Linked DNA regions of Gimesia maris. The protein of the gene in region 2 interacts with the protein of the main gene of each other region in a pairwise test. Links are inferred from orthologs where the notes say so. Each region holds a gene or a part of one and is shown on either strand. Other genes may lie near its edges. The genes, in order: pepT and tpiA.

Region 1 (8,858 bases), 780 kb from region 2 along the record:
CATCATGGTCAAAAATTAAAATTCCATAATTGAATCCTGCCAGATAGAGCCGCTGTCCATCTCCCGAAATTGAAATCCCTCCACAATTAGACCAGTGCTTTTCAGTCCAGATACAATTTCCCTCAAGATCATGGCAGCAGAGAAACCCATTTTCCGCTGCCCCCATCAATCTTGGTTCAGAGACCTGAAATTCGAGATAACTTAAAGGACGCATCGTTTCAAAACTGGCGACTTTCTTTTTCTGCGAGTCAATCAGAATGGTCTTACCACTGGCCAGACTGACTGCCAGATAGTCGCCGTAGGAATCCATCGTAATTGCCAGGCACTCCACCGAAAAAGAGATCGCCCACAAGACGTTCAGATCACGATCAAAGCAACAGATATTATTGTCTGAGTAGATCGCAGCTCCCAGTTTCCCACGATCACTCCAGTGGACCAGTTGCACATCCTTAACACCACGATTCAAATGCAGAAACTGCCCCTGTCGATCCAATAAATAAAGGCCGCCCGAAACATCGGCGGCCAGTATTTCTCCTGTTTCCCGTGCCAGGTCCAGCGCAAGTAAAGGAGCTTCTGTTGAGAATGACCACCGTAATTCGGGGGTTGTCCCTTTTCCCTGTGTGAGCCAGGCGGCACGTTCATCCATCATGGTGTTACAGCATATTGCCTTTGCAGGATTTGTAAGCCACGTTTGATATCAGAATCTGCAGCGAGTTTCTGCTCTCTTGACGCACCATACATGGCTGTCTGCAGTTCATCCTTTTCAACCGTGATTGTCGGTTTGATCCCGATCTTACCATAAGTGTTACCTTGAGGCGAATAGAATTTGGCAGTTGTCAGGCGTAAACCAGTCGAACCCCGAATCGGGAAAATACTCTGAACAGACCATTTCCCGTAGGTTTTGCGTCCGACCACTGTCGCACGACGATGATCGGTTAATGCCCCCGCCACAATTTCGCTGGCACTGGCACTGTTTTCATCGACTAATAATACCAGCGGAATTTTCCAAGTACCAGGACGATGTGCTGTGTAGCTCCAGTTCTGATCAGAAACGCGTCCTTTTGTGGAAACGAGCTTCCCTTCTTCCAGAAAACGATCCAGCACTTCCACGGCGGCAGACAGTAACCCGCCTGGATTACCACGCACATCCCAGATCAGTGACCGCATACCTTCACCGTGAAGTTTATGCAGGGCGGCATCCAGTTCTGCAGCAGATGTTTTCTGAAAACCGGTCATTTTGATGTAAGCGATTCCATTTTCCTGATCAAGCATCTTCACGATGGGAAAACTTTTCACCTGGACTGCTTTACGGGTAACCCTTGCAGTTCGCGTCCGGTCACTGCCAGGACTTTCCAGTTCCAGTAGTACCTGACTGCCTGAAGTCCCCCGCAGCAGATTCGCTGCCTGGTCAGTTGTCATATTTCGGCAGTCATGCTGATCGATGCCAACAATATGATCTCCCGACAGGACCCCGGCCGCTTCGGCAGGGCTGTCTGGCAGCACATTCATCAGCAGCATGCCTTCTCCGATCTCGGCTTTCATTTCGATCCCGATCCCGACAAATTCACCTTCGATATTGTCGTACAGATCGCCCAGACGCTCCGGAGTCAGAAAGCTGCTGTAATCATCCAGGGCATTACAGCCACCGAACATGTATTCAGAAATCACAGCAGTATCCCGCAGTCCCAGATTCTGATAAGACATCGTGCAGACTTCGATAATCAGTTGATGTGCCCCGTGATGACTGGAAACAGATTTGTTCCAGTAATTTTCTCTTAGAATACGACGCACCATACGAATCTTCTCGGGCGGCACTCCTTTCAGATGAGCTTTAATAAACTGATCATTGGCCAGAGCCAGATACAGGCTTTCCGTACCATGTGCCACGAAAGAAGTGGTACTGAGCGGATCGACGAAGTGCGATTGAATTTTAGACAGAATTTCGTCGAAGAGGATAAATGCTTCTCTTCGCGATTGATTCAGAAGCACTTTCGAAAAGCTGTCATCCGAGTAACGACGGTCGATGCCAAAGTGAATTTTGGCACGACGCAAACCGTATTTGATGTTGTCGTTTTCAGGCCACTCTTTTAAGGCTTCTTCATAATGCTCAATCGCCTTGATCCATTGCCGATTCCGTTCATACTCCTCCCCTTTAGCAATTGACTGGGTCTGCGTAACGGGAATCACAATGGGAAGTTCACCTGGATCCGCAGCAGTGATATTGGATCCTGCTGCCAGCAGACAGCCCAGTAGATAAACCCACAAATGACTCGAATGTAATCTCTTAAGAAGTCGCGTCTTGGTAGTAGAAAACATGGTTCCCCCTCTATAACCGACGTTTTATCCTGTTGCTGAAGGCCGCCACAAGCAGGGCTCATCAAAAGCAGGCAGGTAAACAGTCGCCGGTTCGCGCTGCACAATAAATGCACAGCGTTTATTTAAACAAGTATCTTGCCGATATGTTTAACATAAGCCACAAAAATTCGATGGTCAAACAATCGTTTTCGTGAAGATGCACTACGACCTGTGCAATCGGTTCATTTTTAAATGACCATTTAAAACCGAATCAGGCAGAATACTGCTAAGGGAGGGCGTGTTGTCTTAACTCGTTAGTACAACACGCGCAGCTGGAGCTGAAATGCTTCTCTATTTCCACCAACCCCGGTAACCCGGACAACCCGAACCGGAATGAGCAACTTCAGAAAAAAGCGGCGCGTGTCTCAAATTCATTCAACTCGTCAGTTGGAACCTCAACGTTCTTTGCCCCAGAGAATTGCCAGCTGTATCAGAACATCAACTGCCTGCTGCATTTCTTCCACAGTGGTCCATTCCAGCGGTGAATGGGGATTGTGCTGTCCACTGGAAAGATTGGGGGTGGGTAATCCTTTTTCAGTCAACAGACTGCCATCTGTCCCTCCACGGATCACGTTCAGATTGGGTTCGAGGCCGGCAGCGCGAGTCGCTTCGATTGCCTTCTCCAATGCACGTGGCTCTTTGGGCAGCCCATCACGCATATTGCGATACTGTTTATGTATGTTGATCGTGATCTCTGCCTTGCGGTTTTTCTGGCGAAGTGGTTCGGCCAGTGATTCCAGAAGTTCGGCATATTCCGCAAGCTTCTCTGTTTCAAAATCACGTAAGATCAGCCGGGCAGACGCCTCAGAAACACTGCCTTCAATATGATAGGGATGGATAAAGCCTTCCCGCCCCTCAGTCGTTTCCGGACTTAAGGTTTCTGTCGGTAATTGAGCAATCAACTCACATAAAATGCGATTGGCATTCACCATCACACCCTTACCAACAGAAGGATGTGTATTGACCCCTTTGACAACAATGACAGCCTGATCTGCAGAAAAGGTTTCGGAATCGATGCGGCCACTGCCATCACTGTCTAACGTGTACGCACAACAGACACCGAATGCATTTAAATCCAGCTTTTCGATGCCCCGACCGATCTCTTCATCGCAGGTAAAACAGAGTCGAATCGGGCCATGTTTGATAGAGGAATCCCCCATCAGCTTCGCGGCGGCGGACATCATTACAGCCACTCCCGACTTGTCGTCTGCTCCCAGAAGTGTCGTACCATCAGTGGTAATCACCGTTTTCCCCTGCATCTGCTTCAGACGAGGTTCTTCACTGACCCGCAATACACGTGACGGATCACCGGGCAGCACCAGATCTTCTCCATTATAATTTTCGTGCACGATCGGTTTCACGTCCGTACCGGAGAACTCAGGGGAGGTATCCACGTGGGCTACCCACCCGATCGCCGGGACATCCGCTTCAACCGTGGAGGGAATCGTGGCCATCACAATTCCGTACTCATTTATTGTGACATCTTCCAACCCCAGTTGCTCACACTCATCAAACAGCATCCGACTCAGCACCAGCTGCTTTTTTGTACTCGGAAACGTAGGACTCGTCTCATCCGACTGAGTATCAATTCTGACATAACGCAAAAAGCGATCTTGTAGTGTATCCATGAGTATCTGTTTTCTAATATTAAATGGGGGATCTCATTCAACTATAATTCAGGCTGAAAAGAATCGAGTTTAAAGGCAACATATTCTATGGTCCGATAGCCGTCCCGCTCATAAAGCAAACCGACTTTTCCATCACCGATTCCGGCGAGACTGGAATAGGCAGCGGATCCGGGCGTTACCAGCCGTGAGGCGGTCCAGGTTCTTCCGTCATCTTCACTGAGTCGCACGACCATCTTTTCACGTTTTTTACTGGCTGGATTGCTGAATAAGATCTGTCCCGGTTTCTCAACATCAGGAAACCGGACACGAATCAGACTGGCCTGGCAGACAGGCTCGATTAAAGCCTGATCCAGACTCACATCAGACCAGGTCATGCCTCCATCACTGGAAAAAGCGATCGCTCGACGATTTTCACCGTGATAGCTTCGCATATTCATCAACAGCCGACCGTCAGTCAGTTCAACGACAGCACACTCATTTGTTTTTTCTCCGATCGGTTCGCTTAATTCCCAGGTCTTACCATGGTTGTCTGAAAAAATGGCGTGCGCCCGACGTACAACATTTCCCTGCAGCGAGACATTATGATCACAGGGAATAACCAGCCGGCCTTTAAATTTCCCTTGCGTCAACTGAATGCCATTTCCAGGGCCTGTCGCATACCACGTCCATTCCGGTTTCTTGGTCGATCCCGTGATCTCATAGGGCTGCTTCCATGTGACGCCGTCATCATCAGAATAACTCATATAAACGCGTCGCGTATCCAGGCCTGACCGGTCTTTGATCTGATTTGCATGGTCTTTGCCGTGATTCCAGGTTAAAGGCAACCAGATGCGGCCCGTAGTCTGATCCACTACGGGGCACGGGTTACCACAGGTATTTTCGCCATCAGTCCAGATCACCAATAATTCAGACCAGGTTTTACCCTCATCCTGACTCCTTTTGAGAACCAGATCGATGTCGCCACTGTCATTTAAATTATTCCTGCGGCCTTCCGCAAAGGCGAGCAGCGTTCCCCGAGGAGTCGTCAGTAAAGCAGGGATGCGGAATGAGTGATAACCAGATTCTCCTCGTTCAAAAACGGTAGTCACAATCTCTGAATTCAATGCAGGGGGGAATTCCTGAAGATTCTCTTCAGCAGAACAGGGGAGAGCAAGAGACAGGATGACACATGATAGCAGTAGTTGATTTGGATAGTACATATTTTAAGGCCACTCCAGATCCAGGGTCGTCTGATTTAAAATAAGACCAGAAAATGAGTATATCGCCCCTGTAAACGCATCACAATCAACGAAATTCGGGGCATTTTCGGATGAGAGCAGTGGTTGACTTGCGATCAAACAGGAATTTGTTAAGCTTTCGACTTCTCGGGGGTTATTTTGCCGATAAAGTGAGATACCTAAGCAGTTTAGCACTGAGAAATGGCTTTTCCTGCAGTCGAACATTTTGTAGGATAAACCCATCTGGCAAAGCCAGGGGGTAACCCAAACTGGCGGTGTAGCTCAGTCGGTTAGAGCAGCGGAATCATAATCCGCGTGTCGGGGGTTCGAATCCCTCCACCGCTACTTGTGTCATAAGAAGACACATCAAGACAAACGACGCCTGAATCTTGTAACTGAGATTCAGGCGTTGTTTTTTTAACGGATGCCATTACCGCCGCCTGATACATCGAAGCGCCATGGAAGCGATGCTTCGAGTTTGAACGTGAGAGGCATTATCTGCTTAATTGAGATAAAACCAGATGGATCTCTCATTGATCAATTAGAGTATCAGCATCGGGGAGTTTTTTATTTTCCGAATCAGGTGCGATAAACTCTACCTTGATAATATAGTTATCAAGGTAGTTTGCTTTTTCAAGCACTTTACGAGGCGGAAAGTTTCTAAATAATCTCTGCGGTATATTGCGAGGATTTCCGAAACCGATATAGGTCAGCCAGACTGGTTCTGTAGCGTCTTCCCCCAACACCTGCTGATATTTTTCCCATTCATTTTTGAAGTCATATAAGTAAAAATGGAACTTCGGAATCGTGATTACACGATAGTCCCCCATTTGATATTCCATAAACCCTCCCTCAAGAGGTTTCATCTGAGTCTGCTCTCTCCCCATCAGGTAATATTCCAAAACGTTTCTCGTACTATCGTCGGTAATGATCAGCGAATCAGCAGGAACGGTGCTTTTCAATAAGGAAGCCACTTCTCGGGCCATGGCAGGTGTCTGAGTTGTTTCCAGACTTCTAACCACCTGATAGGGATAGAGGTAAAACCAGAAACCAAGCAGAAATACACCGCAGGCAGATCGAAATACGCCTGGACAACGCAACAATGGATAAGCCGCAGCAGAAAATCCTGCAGCGGTGAAGGGGATCAACCAGATTGAGTGCCGCGTGTATCCCAGAGGATAAATGCGATAGTTAAATAAGAACGCTGCAATGATCATAGGCAGGAGAACCGTCAGGCTTCGCTCAATGGCAATCCATTTCGATCCACTCTCTCGATAACCCTTTAATAAGAGAACAAAAGATCCCACCAGCAACAAACAGCCCATCAGGATCGGATTCACACCTGCAACATATTTTATATAATCTGCCGTATGTATTAGCGTCAGGGCGGCAGGACGCAGTTTTGTCTGATCGGCTGAACTGTAATTCAACCAGACGTCCCACAGTTCTGACTGAATTTGACTGTTGACAAAACCTCTTACGTGCAACAAATACAATCCAACGCACAAACCGATTAAAGCGAACTGTAAGAAGACCCAACTGACGATTGCCCGACGGGAAAGAGATCCCGAAAAAAGCCGCATCAGAGCTAATAATCCTATCACCAGCAGAAACCAGGCAGTGGCATAGTGAGTTAACATCGCCAGTCCCAGACAAAGTCCACTCACAACTAACGCGGGCAAAGACTCATGCCGAAAAAATCGCTCCTGATAATACAGAGCAACGAAAAAAAACATGAGCATTAACGTATACCCACGCACTACGATGCTTAATTGAATCATCGGAAGCGAAAAAGTAAGAAAGGTTAACCCCACCAAGGCAGGCCGTGGCCCCAGCAGTTCCTTGAGCCACAGAAAACCGAAAACAAGTGCCGGAACACAAAACAACAGGGAAGGCAATCGCAACAACCATTCAGAGTCGCCTAGAATCATCCAATAATGATAAAAAAGAAAAATCAAAGGAGGATGAGTATAGATCCGACTCGCCTGCATCACATCGGCAACATTAGTAGCACGCGCTGCCTGAAAATGCATTGCTTCGTCATAGCCCAAAAACAGCAAATCCAGTAAGTTTACTCTGATGACAATCCCGACAAGGATGATGACAAGAACGCTCAACCAGATCACCACTGAGACTGAAGTCTCCTGGCTGGAATCGGAACCCCTGGTTTCATCATTTTGTGCTTCGGTTTCAATCGAAGCTGATGCTACTGTCGTTTTGCCCACCCGGCATTCCCTGCTTTATGATTCACTTGATTGGATTAGAAATCTCACTTAACCATTTACTCAAACTATTGATGAAGGATTATCATCCTGTTTCAGCTGTCTGGAAATCAAACAGATCTATAAAGCAATTACCATACCTATTCCCGGCTCAATTGTTATACACTGTTATTATGAGCCATGGACCTGTTCCTCGATACAATCTGTAAATCACACTGTCACTGAAGTTTAACAGGTTGAGATAAGTGTAAACTGGCCGAAACACGGAACCTGATTATGGCAGGGGAGACAACTGAATCAGGATTCAGGTCGAATCCCCCCAGAACTAATAAGTTGGAGATTTTACACAACATAATTGATTTACTTCTGTAATTTTACGTGGTACATTCACTGCAGATAGCCCTTTTTATTGAACTCCTTGAAACGGCACCTATCCCCGATTACCCCTTAAAATCGCATTATCTCTGGAACACTCACAATCATGAGCTTTACTCTGCGTCTTTCCCTTCTGGTACTTTTGTGCTCCAGCAATCTCTTTTTCTATGGTTGCAGTGAATCAGAACCTTCCGCCAGTCAGGCTCCCAGCATTACCGGCATGGAAAATCTGGAGTCCCCCGAAGAACTTCTACCCAAAGTAGAACAGGCAATTGAAATTGCCCGTCAGCATTATCTGGCATCAGAAGAACATTCCCCGTGGGAGATATACCATGGAATGCTGGCATTTCGGAAAGACTACCAGATCAAAAAGGATGGCAAAGTTGTCAATGCATTGGAGTGGATCTCCTCCGGTCCCACATTTGACAATGAACCCTGGTTCCAGAAAACGGAGTTCGGCGGCCGCGCTCATCCTTATACCAAATCAAATGCTTTCGAAGGCCATAAAAATCAGTCACTGGCAATTCTAGCCATGGCCGATGTTCCACTTGATCATGAGTTCCAGACACCCGATGGTCCGATCACCGTAGCGGACATCGTTGCCAATGCGCAGAAAGAGGTCCAGGAGAACGAAGAAGTTACCTGGTCACTCTGGGGACTGGTGCATTATCTCGGCCCCGACGCCGTATGGGAAGACAAAAACGGGGAAGAATGGCACATGGATGATCTGGTTTATATGCAGAATGCCACGCTGTCAAATGAATCGGCATGTGGCGGAACACACGCCTTGTTCGCTCTGGCATATGCCAGGAACACTTATCAGAATTCAGGTCAACGCCTGCGGAGTTACTGGCTGGAAGCAGATCAGAAAATTCAGAAACACATTGAAGCAGCCAAGGCGATGCAGAATCTGGACGGATCTTTTTCTTACGACTACTTCTTCCAGAAAAGTGCCAGCGAAAATTTTCAGGAACGTCTGGAAACCACAGGTCACACTCTGGAATTCCTGATGATGGCACTTCCAGACGATCGCCTGAATGAAGAATGGGTGCGGAAAGCAG
Region 2 (8,947 bases):
CAGGCGTTACCGGGGCAGTGCTTGATTCGTCCTGGTCTACATAACAAAAAAACCTCAGGTTGTGACCTGAGGTTATGAAAATCTGTTAAATTGGTAATGATCCTCAAGTCATTGGGAGTCTGAAATTTCGCAAATAATAATAATGTCGCTGATGCGGACCATATTTGAGACAGACAACATAGACCAGAGAGCCTTCCTCTTGATTTGATACGATTGATAACTGACAGTCGATGGAAAGATCATAAGCAGCAGGGGAGTATGAGTCAAACGAAAAGCCGATTTCGCCCTGTTTTCAGGTCAGATTCTCAGCGAAGCAGGGGGGTAGATGCTCAAACGAACTCTTCTTCGTATTCTTCTTCCCCTAAATCGTCCTCGAACTGGTTTGCCTTCACGGCTTCCCACTCATCGAGTGTGTACAAGACTTCACGTGCCTGCGAGCCGTTATATTCACCCACGATGCCATCTTCAGCCATATAGTCTATCAACCGGGCACCACGACCGTAGCCGACTCCCAAAGCACGCTGCAGCAGTGAAACGGAACCGCGACCTTCACGAATGACGACTTCAACGGCTTCTTCGTACAGGCTGTCTTCTTTACGGTCCGATTCGCCGCCATTATTTTTCTTGGAATTGGCTGCGGTGATTTGAGCCAGTTCCGGACTGTATTCAGGTGCCATGTCACTGAAGAAGTCAATCACGCGTTCGATTTCCTCGTCACTGACATACGCGCCCTGGGCCCGTGTCAGTTTACTGGTCCCAGGTGCCAGATACAGCATGTCACCGTTGCCGAGCAGGGCGTCTGCACCGTTTTCATCCAGAACCACACGACTGTCGCCGCGACTGGCCACCTGGAATGAAACGCGGGCAGGCAGGTTGGATTTAATCAGACCGGTAATCACGTCAACCGTTGGTTTCTGAGTTGCCAGCACCAGGTGGATTCCGACAGCACGAGATTTCTGAGCCAGGCGAATAATATGTGCTTCCACGTCTTTACCAGAGGTCATCATCATGTCGGCAATTTCATCGGCGACGATCACGATCGAAGGCATTTTTTCCGGCATCTGCAATGCTTCTTCCGATTCAGGATCGATTCCAGCCAGATCCAGAACTTTATCCTTACCCAGTTTGTTGAAGCTTTCGATGTTTCTGGAGCCGCAGCGGGCAAGCAGGTCGTAGCGTTCTTCCATCTTGTCGACGGCCCACGCCAGCACGGCTTCCGCTTTTTTCATATCGGTGATCACCGGATGCATCAGATGGGGGATGCGTTTGTAGCCGCTTAACTCCACCATCTTCGGATCGATCATCAGCATTTTGACTTCGTTGGGCGTGCGGGTCATCAACAGTGACAGAATCAGTGTATTCAGACAGACACTTTTCCCGGTTCCGGTTCGACCGGCAATCAACAGGTGAGGTAATTTGGCCAGATCGGCAGTCAGAGGATGTCCGCTGACATCTTTCCCCATGAACAGGGGAATGCGACTTTTTTCTGTTTCGTCAGAGCAGGCTTCGATCAGTTCTTTCAGACGGACCATGACCTGTTTGTCGTTGGGAACTTCCACGCCGACCGTGTTTTTTCCGGGAATGGAAGGCACTACTCGCACGGAAGGCACACGTAAAGCGACTGCCAGATCGTGAGCCAGCGCGGTAACTTTGGCCACCCGCAGTCCGGGTTTCAGATCCAGTTCGAACAGTGTTAAGACAGGGCCGGTATCGATTTCGGAGACCTGGATATCAAGACCAAAATCAGCGAACGTGTTTTCCAGAACTTCGGCCGCTTCTTCCGCTTTTTTGGCTAACAACTCAAACGGGAAGTCTTCCGCATCTTCCAGCAGGTCTAACCCGGGCAGCTTATAGGAGCTGTTTTTTTTTTGCTCGATTGGCTGAGTCTGTCGCGCCACGCGAATTCCCGCCGGCGGATTGACTTTGATCGGCTTGCGTTTTTTAGGCTTTACTTTCGCTTTGGGAACGGCGACGACTTCTTCTTCGTATTCGTCTTCCTCTTCAGCGACAATTTCTTCTTCCTCTTCATACTCTTCTTCGTCTGCTTCTTCTTCAGTTTCATCCACTTCAGCCGATTCACGACTCAAGGCTTTGAAAGGAAAGGTGAGGCAGGAAAAGAAGAGACGTACCGGCAGCGTATCTGCTGTCAGCAACAGTCCAGCCAGAAACATCGAGGTCAGCAGAATCAGCGATCCAGCAACCGAAAATCGGGTTTCCAGCAGAGAAAAACCGAGTGCACCAATATACCCACCACTGCCAATCAGTGGTGTCGCACTGTTTTGTCCCAGCATCATCTGGCTGACAATACAGGCTGAAATCAGAATCAGACTCAGGCCGATGAGTTCCACCAGAACTCCGGAAGTTTCCTGTCGCGAGAACATTCGCATATCGACTACGATTAATGCCAGGAAAATTCCCCAGGCACCGATACCGAAACCGGTACGCAGGTAATGGGCAATCTGAGCGCCGGAGTCACCACACAGGTTTTGTGCGACATCACGGACAGGGTAGACGAGTTGCGCAGGAGGATCGGCGGGGTCGTAACTGAACAGACTCAGTCCAAGAAAGACTGTCGCTGCCAGTAATCCCAGCGCGATTAAATCTGTTTTGAACCGTTGAATGTCGATCATGCTGACCAACCTGCAAATCTATGTAAGAAATTTCGGGTTGTGTATTCAAAGGAGAATCAACGGCGCGCAAAGCGGACGCAAAATAATGATTACTTTTTTTGTGGGGATTGACCAGAAAATTTGTTCGAGTGAAAAATAGTTCCCGTCTGCGATGAAAACCCAAGAACATCAACAGACGGGAATATTTTCACGACCAGTGTCTCAATGGGGGGGCATTGAGACGTACCAAACAAAAGTATGGATTCATAAAAATGTTGATTTCCTTAACTACTCAAACCTATCACACAAACGGAGGGCGGGTCGAAAAAACTCATCAAACGATGTTGTGTTTTAGCCACATGCGATCGTGCGATTCGGGTTAGAACAGTCAGCGGAAGTTATCAGGAACACGTCGTGCCGACTGTAACGGTTGCGCGGGATTGACAGGTTCTGGCCTGTCTCCCGGTTTATCGCAGTAGACGTGTGAGAAGGGCGACCGGTTATCTGCCTGCCAGATGCTGCTGGATCCATTCGATCAGCGAATCTGCGACCTGGGTCTTTTCGCCCGAGTAAGTCGCGACAATCTCCTGGCTCTGGTCGATCACTTCCACGAAGTTTTCTGAGGAGCCGATGGCGCTCACACTGTTAAGCACGATGGCATCGCATTTTTTGCTGTAGAGTTTGCGAACGGCGTTAAAGCGGGCATCCTGCGATTCCAGCGCGAAGCCCATCACCCAGCGATTCCCTTTCTGGGATCCCAGTTCTGCCAGAACGTCGATCGTTTCTATCAGTTCCAGGGTAATCGCCTCGCCGGTTTTAGCGATTTTGCCGGGTTTACGGGTTTTGATCCGATAGTCACAGACCGCGGCAGTACCAATCACACCATCACAGTTTGGGAACAGTTTTTCGCATTGCGCGAACATCTCGTCCGTCGTTTCAACCTGGTAAAGCTCGCAGCCGGCGGGGGGAGCAATAGTGACCGGGCCTGAAACCAGCGCAACTTCATGACCGGCGGCAATGGCGGAGCGGGCTAAAGCATATCCCATCTGTCCGCTGCTGGCGTTGGACAGGTAGCGAACATCATCCAGGTATTCTCGTGTGGGGCCGGCTGTGATCAGGATTCGCATTGGAGGATCATTCAATGGATGAGTTCGAAGCAGGGCAGAGCAGATTCGAATTACCCCAGTAGTTCTTCAATTCGGGTTAAAATCTCTGCCGGTTCTGCCATCCGTCCTTTTCCGATCACGCCACAACTCAACCAGCCTTCGCCTGGTTCTACGATCTGAATTCCGTCTGCCTTTATCTGTTCCAGATTGCGCTGAACCGAGGCCTTGGCCCACATGTCAGCGTTCATCGCCGGTGCCAGCAGGATGGGAGCAGTGCAGGTCAGCGTGAGCGTGGCTAGCAGATCATCCGCGAAACCATGCGCCATCTGGGCCATCACGTTTGCAGTGGCGGGCGCGATGACAAACAGTTCGGCTCTTCTGACCAGGCCAATATGCTCTCCCTGAAAATGTTCACGGGGAGCAAACCCGTCCTGGTAGACCGGGCGGCCGGTGAGGGCTTCAAATGTGGTCGCGCCTATGAATTTCTGCGCGGCTTGTGTCATCACCACGCTGACGGCTGCCCCTTTTTGAACCAGTTTGCTGGCCAGGTCAGCCGTCTTGTATGCGGCAATTCCTCCAGAAACACCTAATAGGATTTCGCGCCCCTGCATGGGTTGGTTTCCGGTGCTCATGGTACTGAATCGGTGTGTTAAACCAGGTCTTCCAGTGTCGGGCCTGCGTCGTCATATTCGATGGCATCCAGCGGACTTCCATCATCGGTGATGGCCACTTCACCAGACTGGTCGAGGTAGATTTTGTCTTCCATGATTTCCTGAACCACGATTTCCATGTGGTTTTTGGTCTGCATTTCGACCAGTGGTCGCGCGCCCCGGTTCAACGCGACAATCCGTTTTTGAATGAGTGAAGACAGTTTGAAACGTCCGCCCACTTTGTTGACGATTTCTTCTTCTTTAAATTCTTCCAGCATTAATTTCTAGCTCCCGTTGTTTCAGGATGGTGCCGATTTCTGTGACAGCACGTTCCAGATCGTCATTGATAATGACATGACTATAATATTGGGCCTGCTCCAGTTCTTTGCGAATTGTTGCCAGCCGTTTTTCGATCACTTCTTCTGATTCGGTTCCCCGATTGCGGATTCGTTTCTCGTATTCTTCATCGGAGGATGTTCTGACAAAGAGCGTAATGGTCTGGGGGAACTGTTTTTTCAGTTTCAGGGTTCCCTGCACATCAATTTCCAGAAAAGGCCAGCCCCCCTGTTTCGCTGCCCGGTCCACTTCTGATTTTAACGTTCCATACCAGTATCCCAACCCATGAACCTGTTCACATTCAAGGAATTCGTTATTTTCCTGTCGTTTTTCAAATTCTTCCGTTGTCAGAAAATAGTAATCTTTGCCGTCCACTTCCCCTTTTCGGCGAGGACGCGTTGTGGCCGAGATCGCTTTGATCAGTTTGACCGGTGTTTCCTGCATCAGTCGATTAACAATGGTTGTTTTCCCGCTGGCGGTCGGGCCGGAGAGCACAACAATCGGTATGTCCGGTGGGATACAGGCTTGGGGTTCAGACACTTGGTAAAGCTCCAGAGTAATCGTTGTGTGGTCTCTGTATTCAATCTCAGGAGATCAATAATTCTATACTATTCAACGTTCTGGACGTTTTCTCTGATTTTCTCAACAGCCAGTTTCATTTCGATGACGGCGTGGGAAATCTCAACATCATTGGCTTTCGAGCCGATCGTATTAATTTCGCGGAACATCTCCTGCACCAGAAATTCCAGTTTTTTACCCTGAGACGTTTTTGAGGTGATGATGGAGTCAAATTGCTCTAAATGGCAGCCAAGTCGACTGATTTCTTCGTTGATATCACAACGATCTGCAAACATGCTGACTTCCCGAATCAGGCTGTCAGGGTCCAGTTCGACTTCCTGGTCTTTCAGCAGGTCTGCCAGTCGCTGATGCAGGCGATCCCGGTAGTTTGTGACAACACGCGGTGCCTTCTCTTTAACTACTTCAAGCTGCTGGCGAATAATCTGATTACTGCTCTCAAGATCTGCCTGGGCCGATTCCCCTTCTTTCTTGCGAAACTCAGTGAGTTCCTGCAGGGCACCGCGAATCGCCTGTTCAATTAATGGCCAGTCCGACTCAGGGGTATGGGAACGCGAGTAATTGTCGATTGCAGCGCCAGGTAACGTCAACAGGCTGTCAACGTGATTGGGCAAGGGAGTATGGCAGGCTTCGGACAGGTGTTTGAGCTGTTCCCAGTACTGTTTGATGACTTCTTCATCCAGCAGGTAATCGCTGGTGCGATCCAGACTGTCAATTCGCAATGTGAGATTCACGGTTCCGCGAGAGACAGAACTGCGAATCAGTTTTTCGATCTGGCTTCCCAGTTTCGCGTAGAAGTCCGGATAGCGGGACGAAACTTTCAGATAGCGATTGTTGACGGTACGTAGCTCGGCATGGACCGAGAGCCGGTCGTTTTCTGCAGTCGCACTTCCAAAACCAGTCATGCCCAGCAGCACAACACACTCTTTTCTGAATAACAGGAATAATTTGAGGCTTAGAGAACCAGCAAAAACTTTGCCGAACGCAGGATCAGCTCAGTTGACTATTCTGACTTGGGTTGAGATTTGGTTGTCTCAGGTTTTGCAGGAGTTTCCTGTTTATTGTCTTCTTTAGATTCAGGAGCGGCAGCTTTCGGAGCAGCATCTTTACCGGCTGGTTCAGCCGGCTTGGTTGCTTTCTCTTCCGTTGCAGCTGGCTTTTTCTCTTCAGCGGCTTTTGTCTCTTTTTCAGCGAGATCTTTAGGAGGTGTGAATTCCGGGCCGCCTGCCGCTTTTTCTTCAGTATCCGGTGTCTCTTCTTCTTTGTTTTTGTCATCCGAGGAAATAGCGGTCTCTTCAGATACGGCACTACCGCCACTGTATTTTCCGGAACTGGCGCGTGTGGTGATGCCGGAGACACCAGCCAGGATCACCCAGATCACTGCCATGATAATCGTAATTTTTGTGAAGACATCGCCGGCTTTCGTTCCCAGTGCACTTTGGCCACCGGCACCACCGAATGCGCCGGCCAGTCCACCACCACGACCTTTTTGCAGCAGGATGATGATAATCAGGAGGACTCCGAAGAACATCAGAAATGTCATCAGTATGGTAGCAGGATCTGTAATGGCTTCCAGGAACGTCGCAAAAATCATTGTGTCATCCTAAATGGCTTAAAATATCTTCTGAACGGGTTGATAAAATCACCCGCAAGTTGCTGAAGTAAGATCGCCCGTATCATACAGTAATGATATACGATCTGTAAATCGATTCTGGATTCGGAGTATCGTCTAAATACCAGAAACTCTTGACTATTCTGCAGATAACTCCACAGCAGCCTGAATGATGGGGATAAAGAGCTCTGCTTTGAGGCTTGCTCCTCCAACCAGCGCGCCATCGACGTTTTCCTGGGAAAGCAGTTCTTTGGCGTTATCTGGTTTGACACTACCACCATACAGAATTCGGGTTGAGTCTGCGATTTCTGCAGAATACTGGTCTTTGAGCCAGTTTCTCAGGTAGAGATGAGCGGCTTCTGCCTGTTCAGGGCTCGCTGTTAAACCGGTTCCGATCGCCCAGACTGGTTCATAAGCGATCACGATCTGCCCGAATGCGGATGCGTCGACTCCACTCAGGCCGCCTGTCATCTGGGTGTTGAGCACGGTTTCTGTCTGGTCTGATTCACGTTCACTCTGTAATTCACCAACACAGAGGACGACCTGCAGCCCAGCTTCGAGGGCTTTTTTGACTTTGAGATTGATATCTGTGTCTGTTTCTTTAAGGACGTGACGACGTTCACTGTGTCCCAGGATAACGGAACGGCAACCGACGTCGGTCAGCATTTCCGTTGAAGTTTCACCGGTAAAAGCACCTGGTGCTTCATGGTAACAGTTTTGTGCACCAAAGCCGACGCCTGAGCCAGAGACGATCTCGCCGATCGTGGTCAGGTAGGGAAACGGAGGGCAAACCAGAACTTCAACGGCAGGATTTTCAGAGGGCACTTCGGATGCCAGGGCCTGAGCCAGCTGTGCACCGGATTCTTTAGTGGTATTCATTTTCCAGTTACCGGCTACAAGGAAGCGACGCATAATTGATCCTGTGATTGAAGTAAGTTAAAGGTGGAAATGGACTGTACAGATACTGTTTTCGCCAGAGATCGAGAGGCGAAACAAAAGCGTTAACGGATCTGTGACCTTCAAATGGTTACCGATGCCGTTTTAAGCAGCAATCAAAGCTGCAGCATAAGTTATTGAGTCAAACGCAATGATTCAAGGATTTGGGCTGAAAATCCTGAAATGACCCCTGTTTTCACAGAATTCTCACGAATCAGAGGCGCGGTTGCCATCTTCTGTTACTCCAGAATCCCGCTGCGGGGGTAGGACCCCATTGTTTCCAGACGAACGACGCGTTTCTCCAGTTCATTCAGCGTTCGTTTAATATGGGGTTCCTGAACATGGCCTTCAAAATCAATGAAGAACAGGTATCCTGGTTCTTCTCCCCGGAGCGGGAAGGATTCGATCCAGGTCAGGTTGACCTTGTTTTTCTTAAAGATCTGAAGTGTATCAGCCAGGGAGCCGGCCTTGTGGGCGATTTGAACCAGGATCGCCGTACGATCTTTACCGGTCGGGTTGCAGACCTCTTCGCCGATTACGGCAAAGCGAGTGACGTTGTTGGCGTTATCTTCAATGCCTTCCACGATAATCTGCAGATCGTATTCCACAGAAGCCTGGTGGCTGGCAACTGCTGCGGCACCTGGTTTGGTCGCTGCCAGCTGGGCTGCGGTTGAAGTACTGGTGACTTCATGCAGATGAGCCTGAGGCATGTTTCGGGAGAGCCACTCGCGGCACTGTGAGAGTGCCTGCGGTTTGCTGTAGATTTCGGTGATTTCGCTCCGTTCGCAGCGCGCCAGCAGGTTGTGATGTACGGCGATCAGCACTTCACCACAAATCCGTAATGGAAGCCGGGTGAACATATCGAGGGTGTCGACCACCCGTCCATCCGTACTGTTTTCGATGGGAACCACACCAAACTCGGTATTCCCCCGGTTGACTTCTTCAAATACAGCCCCGATGGTGTTCACAGGCACCATGTCGGCCCCTTCGCCAAACCGTTCCAGGGCAGCCAGATGGGTATAGCTGTAAGCAGGGCCCAGGTAGGCAACGCGTTGGGGGTGGATCTGTCTGCGGGCAGAACTGAGGATCTGACGAAAAATTCCACGGATGGCATTGTTGGTC

What was found.
Region 1: the proteins of tpiA (region 2) and pepT interact in binary tests that used the Escherichia coli proteins (3 or more experiments, as listed by UniProt). The link is inferred for Gimesia maris from one-to-one orthologs.

What each region holds. Positions count from the first base shown.
Region 1 is NZ_CP042910.1:3,503,736-3,512,593, reverse strand. What follows is about bases 1,868-4,773. They hold pepT (peptidase T), read right to left. Parts: upstream 3,984-4,773; coding sequence 2,751-3,983; downstream 1,868-2,750. Other genes in these bases: GmarT_RS12955 (sialidase family protein), read right to left, coding at 4,025-4,773; GmarT_RS12965 (S41 family peptidase), read right to left, coding at 1,868-2,316. Outside these bases: GmarT_RS12970 (WD40 repeat domain-containing protein), read right to left, coding at 1-649; more of GmarT_RS12965, read right to left, coding at 646-1,867; more of GmarT_RS12955, read right to left, coding at 4,774-5,182; GmarT_RS12945 (ArnT family glycosyltransferase), read right to left, coding at 5,731-7,425; GmarT_RS12940 (hypothetical protein), read left to right, coding at 7,904-8,858. UniProt on the Escherichia coli protein: Cleaves the N-terminal amino acid of tripeptides.
Region 2 is NZ_CP042910.1:2,722,520-2,731,466, forward strand. What follows is about bases 5,915-8,909. They hold tpiA (triose-phosphate isomerase), read right to left. Parts: upstream 7,802-8,909; coding sequence 7,028-7,801; downstream 5,915-7,027. Other genes in these bases: GmarT_RS10075 (YicC/YloC family endoribonuclease), read right to left, coding at 5,915-6,194; secG (preprotein translocase subunit SecG), read right to left, coding at 6,281-6,871; pheA (prephenate dehydratase), read right to left, coding at 8,065-8,909. In the rest of the region: GmarT_RS10050 (DNA translocase FtsK), read right to left, coding at 330-2,630; GmarT_RS10055 (phosphopantothenoylcysteine decarboxylase domain-containing protein), read right to left, coding at 3,110-3,736; GmarT_RS10060 (flavoprotein), read right to left, coding at 3,787-4,347; GmarT_RS10065 (DNA-directed RNA polymerase subunit omega), read right to left, coding at 4,365-4,643; gmk (guanylate kinase), read right to left, coding at 4,627-5,241; more of GmarT_RS10075, read right to left, coding at 5,310-5,914; more of pheA, read right to left, coding at 8,910-8,947. UniProt on the Escherichia coli protein: Involved in the gluconeogenesis. Catalyzes stereospecifically the conversion of dihydroxyacetone phosphate (DHAP) to D-glyceraldehyde-3-phosphate (G3P).